One region of the Vreelandella janggokensis genome, then DNA from elsewhere that is predicted to be linked to it. Evidence: predicted binding sites of a transcription regulator. Region 1 holds the regulator's gene; the other holds the start of a gene.
The links. The regulator sigma-54, encoded in region 1, starts transcription at its own class of promoters, with help from an activator protein. The targets are predictions, from matches to a motif close to TGGCACNNNNNTTGCTNT.
Positions count from the first base shown of each region.

Region 2: the regulator sigma-54 is predicted to act here: its motif matches at 4,804-4,821, upstream of QC816_RS07860 (P-II family nitrogen regulator).

Region 1 covers NZ_JARWAJ010000001.1:947,784-955,467, reverse strand. Annotated here, with positions in the region: gene QC816_RS04320 (ABC transporter ATP-binding protein) at 1-103, opposite strand, end outside; gene QC816_RS04315 (KpsF/GutQ family sugar-phosphate isomerase) at 366-1,349, shown strand; gene QC816_RS04310 (KdsC family phosphatase) at 1,371-1,907, shown strand; gene lptC (LPS export ABC transporter periplasmic protein LptC) at 1,914-2,492, shown strand; gene lptA (lipopolysaccharide transport periplasmic protein LptA) at 2,496-2,990, shown strand; gene lptB (LPS export ABC transporter ATP-binding protein) at 3,001-3,750, shown strand; gene QC816_RS04290 (RNA polymerase factor sigma-54) at 3,855-5,276, shown strand; gene hpf (ribosome hibernation-promoting factor, HPF/YfiA family) at 5,363-5,671, shown strand; gene QC816_RS04280 (PTS sugar transporter subunit IIA) at 5,676-6,149, shown strand; gene rapZ (RNase adapter RapZ) at 6,226-7,107, shown strand; gene QC816_RS04270 (HPr family phosphocarrier protein) at 7,164-7,433, shown strand; gene pmbA (metalloprotease PmbA) at 7,455-7,684, opposite strand, start outside.
Region 2 covers NZ_JARWAJ010000002.1:234,228-241,911, reverse strand. Annotated here, with positions in the region: gene QC816_RS07885 (methyl-accepting chemotaxis protein) at 1-544, shown strand, start outside; gene QC816_RS07880 (LysR family transcriptional regulator) at 559-1,485, opposite strand; gene QC816_RS07875 (ferredoxin--NADP reductase) at 1,661-2,437, shown strand; gene glnK (P-II family nitrogen regulator) at 2,580-2,918, opposite strand; gene QC816_RS07865 (ammonium transporter) at 3,109-4,356, opposite strand; gene QC816_RS07860 (P-II family nitrogen regulator) at 4,402-4,740, opposite strand; gene QC816_RS07855 (accessory factor UbiK family protein) at 5,074-5,436, shown strand; gene QC816_RS07850 (helix-turn-helix domain-containing protein) at 5,591-6,550, shown strand; gene QC816_RS07845 (TonB-dependent siderophore receptor) at 6,650-7,684, shown strand, end outside.

The DNA of each region.
Region 1 (7,684 bases):
TCACTTTACCGCGCGGGATGGTCATGTTCACCCCGCGGAAAATCTCGTTATCACCCCGAGAAAAATGCAGGTTCTCGACTTCAATAAAAGGCACATCGCTCATGGAACCATCGACTCTCGCGTTGACTTGCACCATTGCTCGCTTCACGCAGCAATTAGGAAACAGTGATAAAAAATCCGTGTTAAAAAAACTGTATTTAAAAAACCACGTTAAAAAACCATTATCGAACAACGTATTCTAACCCTAGCAGACGATGACAAGCGAGCATCGCTTATCCTCACGACAAAACGATGGGGCAAAGTCCACTCGGTCAATGTTACTCTTACGTTTTAATTGTCATTTTTAACGAGCCACGCGATTACCCATGCCAGCGACAACTGCGACCACACCCTTTCGCCAAAGCGCATTGCGCACGCTAGACATTGAGCAGGCCGCCATCGCAGGCTTGGTCGGCAAACTGGATGCGCATTTCGACCATGCCTGCGAGCTGATTCTGGCTTGCCAGGGACGCGTTGTGGTGACCGGCATGGGAAAGTCAGGCCATATTGCCGGCAAAATCGCGGCCACACTGGCCAGTACTGGCTCGCCGGCGTTTTTTGTTCACCCTGGTGAAGCCAGTCATGGTGACCTGGGCATGATTACCCGCTGCGATGTCGTGATCGCGCTCTCGAACTCAGGAGAAACTGCTGAGGTAACGGCTCTGCTGCCGCTGCTGAAGCGCCTGGGTACGCCACTGATCAGCATGACAGGACGCCCGACCTCTACACTTGCCCAGCATGCGGATGCTCATTTGAACAGCAGTGTCGATCGGGAAGCCTGCCCACTGGATCTAGCGCCGACAAGTTCTACCACAGCGGCATTAGCCCTGGGCGACGCTCTCGCTGTTGCCCTACTTGAAGCACGCGGCTTTACCGCAGAAGATTTTGCCCTGTCGCATCCTGGCGGCAGCCTGGGCCGCCGCCTCCTGCTTCGCGTTCGTGATCTTATGCATCAAGGCGAACGTTTACCTCAGGTCGCCCTGGGCAGCCCCCTGCGCGATGCGTTACTGGAAATCACCCGACAAGGGCTGGGATTCACCTGCGTGGTAGACCCCGACGGCCTGTTAGTCGGCGTATATACGGATGGCGATCTGCGCCGCACCCTGGATAACTTTCACGACCTGCGTGACGTACAGGTAGATGACGTCATGACCCGGCCTGGCAAGCGTATATCTCCCGACCTTCTCGCGGCGGAAGCCGTTCGTATCATGGAAGACAACCGCATTACCGCGCTGGCCGTAGTGGACGAACACCAGCGCCCGATAGGCGCGCTGCATATGCATGACCTGCTTGCCAGCGGCGTTATTTAACCTAAATCGACCGGAGTCCTAATGACCCTTTCTGCTGACCTACTCGACCGACTACGTCGCATTCGCTTATTTGCCCTTGATGTCGATGGTGTGCTTACCGATGGTCGCCTCTACTTTCAAGCCGACGGTGTCGAAATAAAAGCCTTCCACACCCAGGACGGCCATGGACTCAAGTTGTTGAAACGTGCGGGCATCTCAGTGGCCTTGATCACCGGCCGCGACTCCCCCATGGTCAGCCAACGTGCCGCCGCTCTGGGCATCCCCCACGTCTATCAAGGCTGCGAAGATAAACTGGCCGTCCTCCGCGGCCTGTGCCAACGCCTGGAGCTTGACTTGTCTCAGGTTGCCTATTGCGGTGACGACCTTCCCGACCTGGCCAGCATCAAGCGTTCGGGGGTTGGCATCACGGTACCCAACGCCCCTGACTACATGCACACCCACGCTGACTGGGTCACCGAACGCCTGGGGGGACACGGCGCTGTCCGCGAAGTCTGCGATACGTTACTCGATGCTCAGGGCCACTGGGGTGCCGTCGTCGATACTTATCTACACGGCTGAGGCACTATGCTGAAGACACTGCGCACGCGCCTGGGACTGGCCCTGATAGTGCTGGCTCTGGGTGGCTTTCTGGTATGGCTGGACCCAGGTGGCCCACAGACTGTCCCGACAGACCCGGAAGCCCGAGCCGAGGAGCCAGGTCATGTCCTTCACAATGCCGAGCTTACACTGTTTGATGAACAGGGGAATATTCAGCAGGGGTTAACCACGCCTCGTCTGGTACATACCCCCCAATCCGCCTCAACACTCGCCGAAACGCCGCACGCCACGCTTTATGACAGCGAGCGACGAATCTGGAACGCCACGTCAGAGATAGGTACGCTGAATACCCGTTCCCAGGAGCTGACGCTTTCGGGCAATGCAAGATTGATCGCCCCTGATGAAGGCTGGCAGCTCGACACGGACGTTCTGCACTATGAGGGGAAAACCGCCCATGCGTGGAGTAATACTCATGTGCTGCTCCAGCAACCGCCCCAGCGCATGACAGCACAGCGAATGGATGCATGGCTCAACGAGGAGGAGGTGCGCCTCGAAGGTAACGTTCAAGGCCACCACCCTCCGGAGACGCAACCCGGACAGGAATGAAACATGAAAGCGTTTATCTACACGGCGATGGCTGCTGCCTGCCTAGTGCCTTTTTACGCAACCGCAGATAATCACCAGCAACCGGTTGAAGTCGTCGCCGACCAGCTCGACCTGGATCAGCGCGCCGGTACAGCGGTCTACACCGGCGACGTCGAAGTTCGCCAAGGCAACATGCTGATAAGAGGCGACGAAGTGGAAATCCAGCGAAATGAGGAAGGCGAGCTCTCGCGGGCCACGGCGCTGGGCGAACGGGCCTATTTGCGGCGGCAACCCGAAGACCAGGATGGCCCGATGGAAGGCTGGGGTCGAAGGGTGATCTACCATGTCGCCGAGCGACGCGTCGAGTTGATTGACCAGGCGGAAATCATCCAGCAAGGCGACCGCTTCACCGGGGGGCGGCTGGAATACTTTATCGACCGCGAGTTCGTCAAGGCGCGCTCCGACGTCGACAATCAAGAGTCGCAGCGCATCCGCATGACGCTGCAACCCGAGGGATAAGGAGAGCCTGATGGCAGTTGCCGACAACAGCGCAACACAAACGCTATACGCCCGCCATTTGGCGAAAAGCTACAAGCGCCGACGCGTCGTAAAAGACATCAACCTGGATATCTCACAAGGCAGCATCGTCGGTTTGCTCGGCCCCAACGGCGCCGGTAAAACCACTTCATTCTACATGATTGTCGGCCTGGTCAAGGCAGATGCAGGCAGCGTCGGGATTGATAGCCTGGACCTTTCCCGAGCACCCATGCACGAGCGTGCCAAGGCAGGCATTGGCTATTTGCCCCAGGAGGCGTCGATCTTTCGCAAACTCTCCGTCGCCGACAACATCATGGCCATTTTACAAACCCGTCACGACCTGGATCGAGCCGGACGCGAAGCACGCCTGGAAACACTCCTGGAAGAGTTCCATATTACCCACATCCGCGACAATATGGGCATGAGCCTTTCCGGAGGCGAACGGCGCCGCGTCGAGATCGCCCGGTCCCTCGCGACAGAGCCTGCGTTCATCCTGCTTGATGAGCCTTTTGCAGGTGTAGACCCCATCTCCGTGGGCGATATCAAGTCGATCATCCGCGCCTTGAAGGAGCGAGGTATTGGCGTATTGATTACCGATCATAACGTGCGTGAAACGCTGGATATTTGCGATGTGGCGTATATCGTCGGCGACGGGCATATTATCGCCAGCGGTTCGCCGGCCGCCATTCTTGACAATCAGGAGGTGCGTGACGTTTACCTAGGTGCTGATTTCCGTCTCTAAAGCCATCAATGGCATATTTATTGCCGATGGCATACTTATTGCACTTGCACCCAAACACAACTCGCACTAGGGTGGATGCTTTCCGATAAACGAGTGGTTCTCAGATGGTCATGAAAGCTTCTCTTCAACTGCGGATCGGCACTCAGCTCACCATGACACCCCAGCTGCAGCAGGCAATTGCCCTGCTACAGCTATCAACGCTCGATTTACGCCAAGAAATCCAGCAAGCGCTTGACGCCAACCCCATGCTCGAGCAGGAAGATGAGTTCAGCGAAAGCGAGCAAGCTGACAGCGAGCCGGAAGCAAGCGAGTGGGCAGATAGCATTCCCAAGGAGCTATCCGTCGATAGCGACTGGTCAGATACCTATCAGGATACGATGGGCAGTGGCAGCACAAGTAGCGAGGGGCCTGACTTCGAGCGCCAGGCCACCGGGCAAACGCTGCATGGCCACCTCCTCTGGCAACTCGCCATGACCGATTTGAGCCAACGTGAACAGTTGGTGGCCGAGAGCCTGATTGACGCACTGGATGCTAACGGCTATCTCACCCAGCCCCTTGCCGATATCCGCGAAGGACTGCGAGACCAGGGCGTGGAAGGCCTCAGCCAGCGCGAGGTTGAAACCATTCTACTGCGACTGCAACAGTTCGAGCCCACCGGCATCTTCGCCCGCGATCTTCGCGAATGCCTGATGCTTCAGCTCGCCGCACTACCCGGTGACACACCGCTGCTGATTCCTGCGCGGCGTCTGGTTCGCCAGTTCCTTGAAGCGCTGGGTAAAAATGATCAGCGCCTCCTCAAGCGAAGACTCGGCCTGGACGATGTGCAACTCGATGACGTCATCCAACTGATCAGAAGCCTGGACCCGCGCCCCGGCAGCGTTTACAGCGCCACTGACGATAGCTACGTGATTCCCGACCTGGTGGTTCGCCACGATAACGAAGGCTGGCACCTCGAACTCAACCCAGAGGCCTTACCCAAGCTCAGGATTCAACCCGACTACGCTAGCCTGATCAAGCGCGCCGACAAGAGTCATGATAACCAGTTCCTCAAGGATCACTTGCAGGAAGCCCGCTGGCTGATCAAAAGCCTCTCCAGCCGCAACGACACCCTGTTACGCGTCGGCCGCGAAATCATCACTCGCCAGATCGGCTTTCTCGAACACGGCGAAGAGGCCATGAAACCGCTTATACTGGCCGATATTGCCGATGCGGTAGAGATGCATGAGTCGACCATCTCTCGCGTCACCACCCAGAAGTTCATCCATACACCGCGGGGAATTTTCGAGCTTAAATACTTCTTTTCCAGCCAGATCAGTGGCCAGGACGGCGACAGCCACTCCAGCACGGCCATACGCGCTCGACTCAAAAAACTGATTCAGGAAGAACCCCCCGGCAAACCTTTGTCAGATAGCCGTCTGGTCACCCTGCTGGAGGAAGCCGGCATCCACGTAGCACGTCGCACGGTTGCCAAATACCGCGAAGGCATGGGCATCCCTTCGTCCAGCGAACGGCGTCGCTTACGTTAAGCAAACGGAAACTCAACACAAGGGCTTTGCTTAACGCCAAAAAGGGTTACAATCGAAGGACAGTCCGACGGATAAGGAGTACGTCAATGCAAGTCAATATCACCGGTCATCATGTAGATCTGACTGACGCCTTGCGTGACTATGTCAACGAAAAGCTGGAACGCGTTGAGCGCCATTACGACAACATCACCACCGTGCAGGTAACGCTCTCGGTCGAAAAAGAGCGTCAACAGGCCGCCTGCACACTCCACGCGGCAGGAGCTGACTTGCATGCCGAGGCCCTCGATAATGACATGTACGCCGCCATCGACGCCCTGGCGGACAAGATTGATCGACAGCTCGTTAAGCATAAGGAAAAAGCACAAGCCCGCGCCCAGGGCGCAGGTGTGCGTTAATTCAATGACGTTGGCCACAATCCTCCCCCCGGAACGCGTTCTCTACGATGTGCCCGGGGGCAGCAAAAAACGGGTGCTGGAGTTTTTCAGCACCTTTATCGCACAAAACATTCCCAGCCTCGACAGCCAGGAAGTGTTCAGCCGTTTGATTGGTCGTGAACGCCTCGGCAGTACGGGGATTGGCAACGGCGTGGCGATTCCCCATGCTCGAAGCCCACACTGTGATTCACCTATCGCCGGCTTTCTCAAACTCAATGAAGCGGTCGACTTTGACGCCATTGATGGCGACCCGGTTGACCTGGTGTTTGTTCTTCTCGTGCCTGAAGAAGCCGACGACACCCATCTCGCACTGCTGGGACAAGTTGCTTCCATCATGAATGATGCCGACACGCGCCAGCAGCTCCGTAAGTCGGGTAGTCAACGTGAATTGCTGGACCTCATCTCCGCCAAGATACGCGACCAGGCGGCCAGCCTTTAATAGGTCGGCACGTAATGAACCGTCCTGACCAAGGGGCGTTTATCCAAGTCGCTTGACCGCAAGCAAGAGAGCCTTCATGCAACTCGTCATTATTAGTGGCCGATCGGGGTCAGGCAAATCGATAGCCTTACAGGCGCTGGAAGATCTGGGTTATTACGCCATTGATAACCTGCCCGCCATGCTATTGGACTCGCTGGTGGATGAGTTGCGTGATCAGGGTGATCGCTCCCACTTGGCTGTCAGCATTGATGCACGCAATCTGCCAGGCGCACTTGCCAAACTTCCAGAACTGCTCAAGGAGCTTCGACAGCGGACCATCAAGTGCCAGATCGTGTATCTCACCACCGACGCACGTATTTTACTGGAGCGCTATTCAGCCACTCGCAGGCGGCATCCGCTCACGCGCAACAGCAGTCTCACGCTAGAAGAAGCCATCGACAAAGAAGAGCAAACGCTGCACGAGATACGCGATCTGGCCGATTTGACCATCGACACAACGCGGCTTTCAGTCCATGACCTTCGTCGGCGCATCACCGACCAGGTCGCCCATCAGCGACGCGATGAGCTAACGCTGACCTTCGAGTCCTTCGGCTATAAGCGCGGCGTTCCGCTGGATGCCGATATTGTCTTTGATGTCCGTTGCCTGCCAAACCCCTACTGGGACCCTGTGCTACGAGGCTCCACTGGCCGCGATGCCGACATCATTGCGTTTTTATCCAGCTACCCACTGGTCGATGACATGACCAGCGATATTCAGGCATGGCTTGAACGCTGGCTGCCCGCCTACCAGCATAGCCAGCGCAGCTACATGACCATTGCGATCGGCTGTACCGGCGGTCAGCATCGCTCCGTGTATATGGCTGAACAACTGGCGCAACGCATCGCCAGCCAACAGGGCGAAGTAAAATTACGCCACCGCGAGCTAGGCTTGCAGTACACGGTTAACGCGCCGCTTTAAGTTCGAGCCACATTGACCCGCTATCGCGAAGACCCTCATAGCCAAAAGGAACCAGGGTGCCAGAACGTAGACTTACCCTCACTAACCAACGCGGTCTTCACGCGCGGGCCGCCACGAAGCTTGTTCAGTGCAGTCAGCAATTTGACGCCAACGTACGCATTTGCAAACAGCAACAGGAAGCCGATGCCGCCAATATCATGGCACTGCTGATGCTAGCGGCGCCCTGTGGCACGGAGCTATGCATCAAGGCAGAAGGCGATGACGCCGAACAGGCGTTGGATGCCATTCAATCGCTGTTCGACGCCCGCTTTGACGAAGACAAGTAAAGCCCTGCCTTCAACGCTTGGTTAGTTACCGGCGATGGTCATGCCATCAATCAACCAGCTACCGGAATGGATGCTACCCCGGCGGTCGATATCATCTCCCACGCCTACCAGGCCTCCGAACATACGCTCCAGGTTGCCCGCAATGGTGAACTCCTCGATCGGGTATTGAACCACGCCTTTCTCGACCCAGAAACCGGCCGCACCACGGGAATAATCGCCGGTCACGCCATTGATTCCCTGCCCCATCAGCT
Region 2 (7,684 bases), on a different contig from region 1:
CATCCGCACCACATCGGCAGAGATTCAGGATATCGTCAGCGTCATCGACGGGATTGCCTTTCAGACCAATCTACTGGCGCTGAACGCCTCGGTAGAGGCCGCCCGGGCGGGTGAGCAGGGCCGTGGCTTTGCCGTGGTGGCCAATGAAGTCCGTCAGTTGGCATCGCGTGCCAGCGACGCGGCCAAGGATATTCGCCAGCGGATCGATACCTCTACCGAAAAGGTGGCAAGCGGCACGCAAATGGTGCGCGACGCCGAGGCCGCAATGCACGAGCTTGCCGAAAGTGTCTCACGAGTCACCCAGATGCTGGGCGATATCAGCACGGCGGCTGGTGAGCAGAATGACGGTATCAGCCAGGTCAGCATTGCGGTTACCGACCTGGACCAGATGACCCAGCAGAACGCCGCGCTGGTGCAGGAGTCAACCACCGCTGCCGAGCAGTTGAAAGACCAGGCCGACTATCTTGCCGAGCTGGTGGGCGGATTCACCTTGGAGGAAGACCGGGACCGGTCGGCGTTACCGGCCCCTGAAAAGCGCCGTTAAGGAGAAGAGCGCCGTTAAGGAATCGGTGGCATGGGGATGTCATCGCTACGCTTGGCGTTAGCGGTCATCTCCCGACACAGTCGCAGGAACTCGCGCACACCGGTGGTGAGGTACTTGTGGCGGTGCCAGATAAAGGTGAACTGGCGTTTAAGATCCAACTCCGGTGTGGGTAGCGGAACCAGGCTGCCTCGCCGGAAGGCATCGCGCAGCGCCAGGCGGGAGACACAACCGATCCCCATCCCCGACTCCACCGCCCGCTTGATGCCCTCGGTATGCTCAAGCTCCAGCAGCGTGTTGAAGCGACTGCGTCGGTGGCGAGCGGCGTGCTCCAGGGTCACCCGCGTCCCTGACCCCTCCTCGCGCATGATCCAGTCCTCCCGCATCAACTGTTCAAGCTCCAGGTGGGTCTTGCCCGCCAGGGGATGGCGCGGCGAACAGAAGACACACAGCTCGTCCTCGACCCACGGCTGGCTGATGATCATATCGTCATCACACGGCCCTTCGATCAACCCCAAATCCAGCGAGTGCTGACGGACGCCCTCGATAATATGCCGTGTATTGCGCACTGCCAGACGCACGCGGCTACCGGGATAACGCTGCATAAAATCGCTGATCAAAAGCGTTGCCAGATAATTGCCGATGGTCAGGGTAGCGCCAACATCCAGCGATCCCACCCCTTGCTGACCACGCAGTAATTCCTCCACCTCTTCGGCACGGTCCAAAAGCGCCACTGCCTTGGGCAGCAGTTGGAAGCCAAGGGCATTGAGCTTGAGGCGCTTGCCCACGCGATCGAGCAGTTGGCAGTCGAACTGGCGCTCCAGCTCGGCAAGTGCCGTACTGGTCGCCGACTGGGACATGGCAAGCGCGCGGGCCGCATGCGACACGCTTTCGTGTTGGGCAACCGCAACAAAGACTTCCAACTGACGCAGGGTATAGTGCATGGGGTCTGACCTTTCACCAAGACGCTATATCTATTTTAAAGATAAGCGTTATCAAGATTATTTACTTAACAGATATACCATCCTTTGCTTAGACTTGCTGGCAACTTGATATCTATTTTTTATTCTTTTTTTGAATATTCGTGGCGTTGATGGCGTCACTGACGGAGGAAATGGCATGAGTAAGTTCGCCCTGGAAGATGTCCTCAGCGTTCACCACTGGAACGACACCCTATTCAGCTTCCGCACCACCCGGGAACGCAGCCTGCGCTTCAAGACCGGCCAATTCGTCATGATTGGCCTGGAAGTCGACGGCAAACCGTTGATGCGCGCTTACTCGATTGCCAGCCCCAACTACGAAGACCACCTCGAGTTCTTCAGCATCAAAGTCCCCGACGGCCCGCTTACGTCGCGCTTACAGCACCTGCAGGTCGGCGATCAGATCATGGTCAGCCGCAAGCCGACCGGCACGCTGGTCACCGACGACCTGCTGCCCGGCCGCAACCTCTACATGCTGTCCACCGGCACTGGCCTCGCGCCCTTCCTGAGCCTGATTCAGGATCCGGAAGTCTACGAGCGGTTCGAGAAAGTCGTGTTGGTTCACGGCGTCCGCGAAGTCTCCGAGCTGGCCTATGCCGACTTTATCACCAAGGAGCTGCCCGCCCACGAGTACCTGGGTGAGGAAATCGCCGAGAAGCTGGTCTACTACCCGACCGTTACCCGTGAAGAGTTCCACACCATGGGCCGCCTGACCGACCACATCCGCACCGGCAAACTGTTCGAAGACACAGGGCTTCCGCCCATCGACCCGCGCCAGGACCGTGCAATGATTTGTGGCAGCCCGGCCATGCTCGACGACACCAGCGCGCTACTCGACGAACTGGGCCTGAACATCTCGCCACGCATGGGTGAGCCGGGCGACTACGTCATCGAACGGGCTTTTGTCGAAAAGTAACGCTCTCAACGAGTCACTCTTTCAACGAGTCACTTCCTCAACAAGTAGCTCTCTCAGCGACAACTCGCCCAATAAAAACCCCCGCCACTCGGTGCGTAACAGCATCGCTTGGCGGGGGTTTCGTGTTCTGGCGCGCGGGTCGTTATACCGCGTCTTTACCGGTCTCGCCGGTACGGATACGAATCACTTGCTCAAGCGGCATGACGAAAATCTTGCCATCGCCGATTTTGCCGGTATTCGCTACCTGGGTGATCGCCTCGATGACCTGCTCGACCATGTCGTCGTCAACCGCCACTTCGAGCTTCACTTTGGGTAGAAAATCAACCACATATTCAGCACCGCGGTATAACTCGGTGTGGCCCTTCTGACGACCAAAACCTTTGACTTCGGTGACGGTAATGCCCTGTACGCCAATGTCGGAGAGCGATTCGCGCACGTCATCAAGCTTGAATGGCTTGATAATGGCAGAGATTAGTTTCATTGCGAGATCCTCTAGCTGGGTAGCCATGATAATGAAAGATAACAAGCCTAGCGCCCTGCTCGCTATCCGTTACCTATCAGCATACACCGCTACCGGCGCAGAATAAAAAAAGCCTCCCCGTGAAGGGAGGCTAGTAACGAGCACTCGGGCTCTTCTGGTTGGCACCCAATAAGGTTTGGGCACCGACCCGTTATTTTTTGATACCGAACTCAGGGTAGGCTTCAAGACCGCACTCGGCGATATCGACGCCTTCGTACTCATCTTCTTCGCTGACGCGAATACCCATGATGGCTTTCAGGATCAGCCATACGATCAGGCTGGCAATGAAGACCCAGGCGAAGATACCCAAGATACCGATAAGCTGCGGGCCGAAAGAGGCGCCATCATTGTTCAACGGCACAGCCAGCACGCCCCAGATACCCACCACACCGTGAACGGAGATGGCACCGACTGGATCGTCCAGTTTCAGCTTATCCAGCGTGACGATGGCAGCCACCACGATCAGACCACCGATCGCACCGATAATCGTCGCACCCAGTGCCGAAGGCGACAGCGGGTCGGCAGTAATTGCCACCAGGCCAGCCAGCGCGCCGTTGAGCGCCATGGTGAGGTCCGCTTTACGGAACCACAGCTTGGCAAGAATCAGGGCGGCAATCACACCACCGGCAGCCGCGGCGTTGGTATTCACGAACACCTGGGCGACGTTGTTGGCGGAATCAACCGCGGCCAGTTTCAATTCAGAGCCGCCGTTAAAGCCGAACCAGCCCATCCACAGGATGAAGGTACCCAGCGTCGCCAGCGGCATGTTGGCACCCGGAATCGCGTGGATGGAGCCATCTTTGCCGTACTTGCCCTTACGCGGCCCCAGTACGATAACGCCTGCCAACGCGGCTGCAGCACCGGCAAGGTGCACGATGCCCGAACCGGCATAGTCAGAGTAGCCGACTTCGGCCAACCAGCCGCCGCCCCAGGTCCAGTAGCCAGACACCGGATAGATCACGGCCGTCATCACCACGGCAAATGCCAGGAAGGCCCACAGTTTCATGCGTTCGGCGACCGCACCTGAGACGATCGACATTGCGGTTGCGACAAAGACGACCTGGAAGAAGAAGTCGGAACGCATGGAGTAGTAAGGTGCGTCATCGCCACCGGCGGTAACCGCATCCACGCTATTCTCAGCGCCGATCAGGAAGCCCAGATTGGGCAGGAAGCCACCGGCGTTGCCGGAGTACATGATGTAGTAGCCCACCAGCAGGTACATGGTGCAGGCAATCGCAAACAGCGCGATATTCTTGGTGAGAATTTCAGCGGTGTTCTTGGAACGCACCAGGCCAGCTTCCAGCATGGAGAAGCCAGCGGCCATCCACATGACCAGCACACCGCAGATCAGAAAGTAAAACGTATCGAGCGCGTAGCTCAGATCAGTCAACTCATTCATTGTAAGTTCCCCGTTGAACTAAAGAAATGACCCGTAAAGCCAGGTTTAAACGGCGTCCGCACCGCGCTCACCCGTCCGAATCCGAATAACGTCTTCAAGCGGCGTGACAAATACCTTGCCGTCGCCGATCTTGCCGCTGTTGGCCGCGCTGCAGATCGCATCGAGCACGCTTTCGAGGCGACCGTCGTCCACGGCGACCTCGACTTTTACCTTGGGCAAGAAATCGACCACGTATTCAGCGCCGCGGTATAGCTCGGTATGGCCTTTTTGACGGCCGAAGCCTTTAACTTCGGTGACGGTAATGCCCTGAACACCGTTGTCGGCCAGTGCTTCGCGAACGTCGTCGAGCTTGAATGGCTTGATAATGGCGGTGATGAGTTTCATCCCGAATCTCCCCTGCTGGATTAAGGAGCGGCCGAGCCGCCCAAAAAAAGTGCCTGCTCCACTAATGCGCATACCGTGCCATCTGATTTTTTTTACTTATATTTCATTTATTTAAAGGTAATAGTGTGGGGCATACTGGCGACTCACCGCCCGCCATACACGCTAACAAGCCAGGTATTGCACCAAAATTGCTCAAAGGCAAAACGCAAACGCCCCACCGTAGGGCATCAGCCAGCGGCACAAATTAGCCCAAGAAGCATGCGAATCCCGCCTGGGTTGCGTATCCTGATGATCAGATAGCTGTATCGAGACATTGACCGTTAGGAGAAAGCCATGGCGCCTCAAGACCGTATTAGCCGACTCGCCCAGCAAATCGGCGACCGCTTGCAGAACGCTTCCCAAGCGCCTGAAGATATCCAGAAAGGGGTTCATCAGGTGGTGCGGGGGGCCTTTGACCGACTGGAACTGGTGTCCCGGGAGGACTTCGATATTTTGATGGACGTATTGCAGCGCACCCGCTCACGGGTAGAAGCGCTGGAACGCCAGGTCGCCAGCCTCGAAGCCGCCGTGGACGCCCAGGCAGCCGATGCCTCGACGCCCGTCGAAGCCGAGGCACCGCCGCTACCAGCAGAGCCCCAGGCAGATTCCGATAACGTCGACACCAAGGAAGATGAAGACGAATCCAAACCGCAATGATGAATGCGAATAGATATCATTGATTATTATTGTGCACATGGTAACGTAATTCGCATCCCATGATGCAGGCAACACCGGGGGATTCGCGCGACAACTCTCGCGTCAATGCCCCATTTTGATGCATTGCCGAATTTCACCGTTACGTGATGCACGCATGACCACCGCCACCTTCGGCCCTCAAGTCAGTCAACCGCTTTATGAACTAACACCGGGGACGCTTGCCCAGCTAGGCCAGCGTTTCGGTATTGACTATCGCGTTCGCAATGCATCTGCCGGGGCGAGCGTCGCCACCGGCAGCGTTCGCGACGTTGCCCTGCCTCAAGCAATGCACTTGACGCTTTCCGATCTATGCGTGAACTGCGCCTATAGCTCAGCCTCTCGCCAGACAGTGCCCTGGTTTATCAGCGTGGTACTCGAGGGGCACATCACCGCCCGCCTGGGGGATCAACGCCTGGAACTCAAGGCAGGCGACGGCATGTGCGTCCATTTCACTGCCGAGCAGCCGCTGACCGTTTTTCAGCCGGCTCAGGCAAGGCTGCACACGGTGAACCTGGCAGTGCTCGCCACCACCAACCTGGACCTGCCATCGACGCCCCCAGCGCCGGGCTTATACCCTTGGCGCTTGTCGGACGCCTTTACGCAAATGTTACGCCATACGACCGCCGAACCACTGGCCGACTGGCGCCAGCCACTGATCTGGCAAGGCCTGGCCCTGCAACTGCTGGGTGAAGGGTTACCCCAGTGTGCACGGCAAGACCCAGCTCAGGCGCAGCCGATTATACCGGCCCGCGACGAGGCGCGTTTAGCCGCCCTCCATACCCGGTTGGCGTCTCATCCCGAGCGCAAGTACTGCCTCAGCGACCTGGCAAGGGAAGTGGCGATGAGCCCAAGCAGCCTTCGCCAGAAATTTCGTGCCCGCTATGGCTGCTCAATTTTTGAGCATCTACGCCAATGCCGACTGGCCAAAGCCTATCAGGCTCTTCAACGTGGGATGAGTGTTCAGCAAGTCGCGCACACCTGTGGCTACCGCCACGCCACCAATTTTGCCACGGCGTTTCGTCGTCGCTTTGGCATCGCACCCCATGACGTCATCTCACAGCACACTCCCCGATAAATTTGGCATTGCACATAGCCAATTTGGCAGATCGCATACCTATCCCTTGCGCTGAAAAGTAACAATTCTCATTACTAAAACTATCAAGGGATCCTTGCCATGCCAATTTTAGCTTGCCACTTCCGCCCATCGCTGCTGGTCATTGCCGTCGCCATCGCCAGCGGCGTGCCTTTTGCAGCCGCTCAGGAAGCCCAGCGCGACAACCTGGGCACGGTGACCGTTACCGCCCAGCAGGCGGCCACCAAGGTGGAAACGCCGTCGATCGAAACGCCCCAGAGCGTGTCCACCATTACCCGCGAGGATATGGACAACCGCGGGGTTAGTACCGTACAGCGGGCGACCGACTACACGCCCGGGGTCTATAGCAACCAGATCGGCGCGTCGAACCGCTTCGACTACCTGGTGCTGCGCGGCTTCTCCGATGGCAGCTTGAGCAACACCTTTCTTGACGGCCTGAAACTCATCGGCGATACCAACTCGCATAGTTCCCTGCGCGTCGACCCGTGGTTTCTGGACAGCATTGAAGTGGTCAAAGGGCCAGCCTCAGTGCTCTACGGCCAGGCCTCGCCCGGCGGCGTGGTGGCGCTGAACAGCAAGCGCCCAGAGTTCAAGTCCGGCGGCGAGCTACGCTTCCGCGTGGGCAATAACAACCAGCGCAGCGCCGCCTTTGATCTGACCGGTCCGCTGGGAGAAGAACAGCGCGTAGCCTATCGACTGGTGGGCATTGCCAGCGCCGCCGATACCCAGTTTGGTCCGACAGAGGAGGAACGCTACGCCATTGCACCGTCGCTCACCTGGGATATCAGCGACGCCACCAGCCTGACCCTGGACGCCTACCTGCAGGACGAACCCGAGGGCGGCTACCACTCCGGCGTGCCTTACGAAGGCGCCGTGGTCCCGCGCAACGGACGCAAGATAAGCAATAACTTCTTCGACGGCGAGGAAGATTACGACGCCTATGAGCGCACCCAACGCATGGTGGGCTACGCCTTCGAGCATCGTTTCAATGACGACTGGACCGCGCGCCAGCAGCTGCGCTACCTCAATTCCGATGTCACCCTGAACCAGGTCTATGGCTTTGGCTGGACGTCACCCACCTCCAATGAACTGGCCCGCTACTACGCCGGCAGCGAC